2 linked regions of the Thalassospira sp. TSL5-1 genome follow. The protein of the gene in region 2 binds, or shares a complex with, the protein of the main gene of each other region. Links are inferred from orthologs where the notes say so. Each region holds a gene or a part of one and is shown on either strand. Other genes may lie near its edges.

Region 1 (3,207 bases), 640 kb from region 2 along the record:
CAAAACCCCGGCAGGTTCTGCGAACTGCCGGGGTTTTGCATCGGGTTGTGCTGGTGTGGCGGGTCAGGCCGTTGCGGCGAGCCGTGCCTTTACCTCGTTGATTTTGTCGATCAGGAAGTCGCGGAACACACCGATTCGTTTGCTGTGGCGCAATTCTTCAGGATAGACGAAATAGGCATCAAAGCTGGGGCCTTCAAGCTCGGGCAGGATACGCACCAGTTTGCTATCCGCCGGGACCAGATAATCGGGCAGGGCAGAAATGCCCAAACCGGATTCGGTGGCGCGATAAATGCCGTAAATATTGTTCAGTTTCAGAATCGGCCGCATGTCGGGTTTGTATTGCAGGGCGGCATTCATCATCCAGTTCACATTCGAGACCGGCGGACGGGCATCCTCGCCATAAATGATCAGGCGGTGGTCCTTCAGGTCTTCGGGTTTTTTGGGCAGGCCATGCGTTTTGATATATTCGGGGGATGCGAAGATATGATATCGCAGGGTCATCAATTGCCGCTGGACCAGATCGGCCTGACGGGGCGGCTGCATGCGGATGGCAACATCCGCCTCACGCATCGCAAGGTCGAGTTCTTCGTCATTCAGGACCATTGAGAGTTCGATTTCCGGGTAGCGTTCCAGGAACTCGTTAATGCGCGGCGTCAGCCAGATGGAGCCAAAGGCCACCGTGGTGGTAATTTTGAGCGGACCAGACGGGCGTTCTTTCGATTCGCGGATGCGTGCCTCCGCCATCGAAAGTTTGGCAAAAACATCGTGCGCGGTGCGATACAGCAACTCGCCCTGCTCCGTCAGGATCAGGCCACGCGCGTGACGATGAAAAAGAGGTACCTTCACACTTTCTTCAAGTGCACTGATCTGGCGGCTGACCGCAGATTGGCTCAAATTCAGGTTTTCACCTGCGTGTGTAAAACTTCCTGCTTCGGCCACAGCGTGAAAGACACGCAGTTTGTCCCAATCCATTGACCTGCTCCTTTGTCACCACCGTTTGGTCGGCACGATGGCCCCCTGATTAAGTCCCGTTTTTAAAAGCATTTGGTTTCCAGCTGGTTAACCGGATGCCATTGCCGCTTTTACAAGGCCGTCATCAAAGTAATATGAGGGCTTGGACGGGTTGTGCAAGCAAGCATTCACGTTTCGGGCAATTTTCACATCACCCGGTGCGAAAAACGCTGCTGTTTTTCCGTCTGTTCCCTATTCATTTGAACAGCCTGTTTTATGATCGTGCCCTAAAATGTGAAAAAGACCAAAGACATATCGCTGTCTTTGGCCTTTTCCGAAAGTCATATTACCGCGCGTTCCGCCTTTTGTCAGGGGGGACGCGAACGGGTGTGAAGCGGTTCTCAGTCTGCCTGTTCGGCAAGGAACTTTTCAGCTTCCAGTGCTGCCATGCAGCCCATACCGGCTGCCGTTACCGCCTGGCGGTAAATTTTGTCGGTCACGTCGCCTGCGGCAAACACACCGGCAATATTGGTGCGTGTGGTGCCGGGTTCGACCAGGATGTAATTTTCGTCATCCATATTGACCTGGCCCTGGAAAACCTTGGTCGCCGGGTCATGACCAATGGCAACAAAGAAACCATCACACGGAATATCAAGCGTTTCGCCCGATTTGACATTACGAACTTTGACGGCCTCCACGCCATCCATCGGGCCGTCACCGCCCAGAATATCCTCGATCACGCTATCCCAGACCACTTCGATCTTTTCATGTTTGAACAGGCGTTCCTGCAGCATTTTTTCGGCGCGCAGTTCATCGCGGCGGTGGATCAGGGTTACCTTGCTGCAAATCCCGGCCAGATACAGGGCTTCTTCAACGGCGGTATTGCCGCCGCCCACGACCGTGACCGGTTTGTTGCGATAAAAGAACCCGTCGCAGGTCGCACAGGCCGAAACGCCGCGCCCGTTAAACTTTTCTTCGCCCGGCAGGCCCAGCCAGCGGGCCTGCGCCCCGGTGGAGATAATGACGCTATCGGCGATATAGGTGGCACCGGAATCGCCCTTGCAAACAAAGGGACGCTTGGAGAAATCGACATCGACAATCAGGTCATGCACCATTGTGGTGCCGACATGTTCGGCCTGGGCCTTCATCTGGTCCATCAGCCACGGACCCTGAATGACATCGGCAAAGCCGGGATAGTTTTCAACATCGGTGGTAATGGTTAACTGGCCGCCGGGTTGCAGACCCATCACCATCATGGGCGCAAGGTTTGCGCGGGCGGCATAGATTGCTGCAGTATAACCAGCCGGGCCGGACCCGATGATAAGGACGTTTACGTGGTGTTCCTGGGCCATATGAGATTCGCCATTGCCAGATGTTGTGAAACAATATTTGGAATTGGGACACGAACATATGGAGGAAGGCTGGCGAGTGCAACAGCCGGAACGCAACAAGCCGGGCTTTTTTGCGCGTTCCGGGAGATGGCTGTTATGCCTTTGGGGCTGGTGCACGTCGGGTGGTTTTGTTTTGCGCGGTTTTTATACCAAAAGTTTATTATTTTCGTGCGTGGTATCGGCTTTACGTTTGCGGAAAGTTGCAAAATGGACCCGAATATATTATTGCCAGCCTTCGGCCCCGCTGTAATATTGTTTCGTTCGGGGTGTATCAGCGCACAGAATCGAGGAATAGATGCAACGGGTCAAACTCGACAAGATCGACCGCAGAATTTTGCGCGATCTACAGGAAGATGGCCGTATGACCAATGTCGAGCTGGCACGTCGTGCCGGTATTTCGGCCCCGCCCTGTCTTCGCCGTGTTCGCGCACTGGAAGAAGCCGGGTTTATTCAGGGCTATCATGCCGACGTTGATTCACAGGCCCTGGGCTATAACGTGACGGTCTTTGCTCTGGTGGGGCTTGCCAGCCAGGCAGAACATGATTTGCGTGCCTTTGAAAAACGCGCAACCGAATGGCCCGAAGTCCGCGAATGCCACATGGTGGCAGGCGATATGGATTTTCTGTTGAAAATTGTTTCCCATAGCTGGGATGAATATCAAAAATTCCTGACCACCGAATTGACCGTTGCCGAAAACGTCAATCACGTAAAATCGGCCCTGTCGATTCGCACCGCCAAGAACGTGCCGGGCGTGCCGATTGATATTGATGTCGAGGATTGATCCGCGAATGGGGTCATCCATCATCGCGATCCATTGACGAAATGCCGGGCATGTTCCCGGCATTTTTTATGGTTGGTTGCCAAA
Region 2 (3,072 bases):
AGAAGCGGACGACGCAACCGAACTGTTTAGCGCCCTGGGTTCGGCCTCGGAAAAAATCGGCCAGGTGGTTGAACTGATCCAGTCCATTGCCGAGCAAACCAACCTTCTCGCACTCAATGCCACCATCGAAGCCGCCCGTGCAGGCGATGCCGGCAAAGGCTTTGCCGTGGTCGCCGCCGAGGTCAAGAACCTTGCCAACCAGACCACCCGTGCCACCGAGGATATTGCCGGGCAGATTGGCGATATTCAGGGATCGACACAAAATGCGCTTGGCGCGATCAAGCATCTTGCCGCCCGCATGAAGGAACTTAACGAGGTTGCATCGGGCATTGCCGCCGCTGTGCAGCAACAGGATGCCGCCACCGGCGAAATTGCTCGCAATGTTGCCGAGGCCGCCGCAGGCACCAAGGAAGTTTCAATCAATGTGGATGGCTTACGCGCCTCGGCAGAGGAAGAACGCCAGGCATCGGGCGAAGTCCTGCATGCTGCCAAGGACCTGAGCGACAAATCGCATACCCTGCTGTCACAAATTCACACCTTCCTGCGCGAAATCCGCGCGGCCTGAGTGCGAACAACATCTGAAACCGACAAAGGCAGGCTGCAACCATACAGCCTGCCTTTGTTGTAATGGTCCTGATGCAAGACAAATCGCTTTAGATATTTAAGGTCTTTTGCCCGGCATGACTGCACCACAGGCATCAAACAGGGCACTGGCCCTTGCGCGTGCAAGACGGGCATCTTCAAGGTTGGAATCCGGCCTGCCATCATTGTTAAAGCCATGCCCGGAATTTTCATAAATATGCACCGGCACCGCAGGATGCGCCGCCTTGATCGTTGCCATCACATCATCGGCAGGGATATTCGGGTCTTTGCGCCCGAAATTGAAGATCACCGGGCATTTTGGTTCCATATCGGCAATCGCGGCAACACCACCGCCATAATAGCTGACAACCGCCGATAATGCGTCTATCGCGGCTGCCGCACGCCAGCCAACGGTCCCGCCGTAACAATAGCCAATCAAAAATACCGGCCCGTCCTGCCTTAGGGCATCCACACAGGCCTGCACATCCGAAACCGGGTTTTCAGTACCATTTTCACGAGAATATTTAAGACCCGTCGCAATGCCATCCGCATCATGATCGGCCACAAAACCCCGTTCCTGGCGATCAAACATCGAAGGCACGATCACTTCATACCCCTGGGCAACCCAGCGTTTGGCATCTTCCAGGATGTAATGGTCCAGACCAAAAATCTCCTGGATCAAAACCAGCCCGCCTTTGCGCACCCCGTCGGTTTTTCCGTGCCACGCATCAAATTCAAACCCGTCAATTGCCGATTTAAGCCTGATCATTTCGGGCAATTTTGCCTCCTGGTAGGATGAAAAAAAGAAAAGGCGGGCATTTTAGCGCCCGCCTTTTTCAATATTCCGTTCGATCACACCTGATCAGATCGACTGATTGATCCAGTCAACCAGTGCGCTTTTCGGCATGGCACCAACTTTGATGGCCGAAACTTCGCCGCCCTTGAAGATCATCAGGGTCGGGATGCCGCGCACACCATATTTGGCCGGGGTATTCGGGTTTTCGTCGATATTGACTTTGGCAATGGTCAGCTTGTCGCCAAGTTCACCGGCGATTTCATCAAGATACGGGGCAATCTGCTTGCACGGACCGCACCATTCCGCCCAGAAATCGACCAGAACCGGCGCGTCTGCGCCAATAACGTCAGAGTCAAATGACGTATCGGATACTTTAATCGTTGTCATTCTGTCAGATCCTAGTTGTTACGAGGTCATGCACCCAAGCGGGTAACCTCGATCCGCTTATGGGTGCAAAGGTAGGCAGGCAGAAGCCAAAGGTCAAGCGCGTTGCATTCGCATCAGACTTTCAGGCAGTTCCACCATCCACGGGCCATTCGTCCAGAGAATATGGCAGCGAATGATTTTATCGGGATACATCTGAGTCAATGCGTCGCGATAAATCGCCATTTGCCGCCGATACGCCATCGGCGTTTGTTCCACGTCACGCGGCGGCGGGCGGTTGGTTTTATAATCCACAATCATCACCTCATCGCCCGAAATCACCAGCCGGTCAATCTGGGCGGAAACCACATCGCCACCGACAATACCAACCAAAGGCACCTCGGCCCGCGACGCGGGGCCAAAAATCGGCGCGAAATCGGGGTTGTCAAAAATCGCCAGAGTCTCGGTGGCAATTTCAAATTGCTGATCGGGGCTTAACCCATGTACCGGCTGACTTAAAAACCGTTCTGCCGCATCAAAACGCCGTTCGGGCGACAGGTCGGGCAGAAGCTCCAGCAATTTATGGATCAAAATCCCGCGTTTGAAACTTTGCCCCTGATCCCCGCCCAAAGGCGATTGCACCGATGGTTCATCTTCCAGCGGACGACTGGGGGCCAGCGGGCGGGGCGGATACACTTCTTCGGGCGCAATCGTGCGCATCAGCTTTTCAATACCCGCCATCATCTGCACCTGATCCCCCTCTGCGTCAGCCGAACTCACAGGGGCAAGCGTGTCGGTATGGCCCTTTTCCGGTTTGGGCTCGGTCATTTGTTCCGTTTCCCAAACAAAGCCTGGCCCGACCCAGCCGGATGGCGAAACACTGGCAAAATCCATTTCCGTCTCGTCGGCAAATTCGGCAAGTGCCATTTCACACAAATTATACCAGCAATGTGCAGGCGGTTTTGATTTACCCTGCCAGCCACAAATATAAAGCCGATCTTCGGCCCGGGTCAGCGCCACATACAGCAAACGGTTATATTCCTGATCGCGTTTTAGCGCGATGTCATCACGCAGCAGCTTTACCCGGTCATTTTCCAGTGCCACACGCGGCAACCAGAACATCAACTGGTCCCGGTCCTGCCAAAACAGGTTGGGCGACTGGGTGGGCACCTGCATGGTATCGGGCAAAAACACGATCGGGGCCTGCAACCCCTTGGCCCCATGCACCGTCATGATACGCACTTCATCACGCCCGCTTTGTTCAAGGTCACGCTTGATCTCGGCCTCGCCCGCCATCAGCCAGTGCAAAAAGCCCTGCAGGGTTGGGGCGT

Evidence for each region.
Region 1: the proteins of trxA (region 2) and trxB are in contact, whole or in part, in a crystal structure (PDB 1F6M), measured with the Escherichia coli proteins. The link is inferred for Thalassospira sp. TSL5-1 from one-to-one orthologs.

What each region holds. Positions count from the first base shown.
Region 1 is NZ_KV880638.1:1,104,626-1,107,832, forward strand. What follows is about bases 329-3,207. They hold trxB (thioredoxin-disulfide reductase), read right to left. Parts: upstream 2,304-3,207; coding sequence 1,353-2,303; downstream 329-1,352. Other genes in these bases: LF95_RS14595 (LysR family transcriptional regulator), read right to left, coding at 329-972; LF95_RS14610 (Lrp/AsnC family transcriptional regulator), read left to right, coding at 2,638-3,123. In the rest of the region: more of LF95_RS14595, read right to left, coding at 64-328.
Region 2 is NZ_KV880638.1:469,215-472,286, reverse strand. Bases 106-2,849 are described here. They hold trxA (thioredoxin TrxA), read right to left. Parts: upstream 1,766-2,849; coding sequence 1,445-1,765; downstream 106-1,444. Other genes in these bases: addA (double-strand break repair helicase AddA), read right to left, coding at 1,859-2,849; LF95_RS11645 (dienelactone hydrolase family protein), read right to left, coding at 662-1,351; LF95_RS11650 (methyl-accepting chemotaxis protein), read left to right, coding at 106-565. Outside these bases: more of LF95_RS11650, read left to right, coding at 1-105; more of addA, read right to left, coding at 2,850-3,072. UniProt on the Escherichia coli protein: Participates in various redox reactions through the reversible oxidation of its active center dithiol to a disulfide and catalyzes dithiol-disulfide exchange reactions.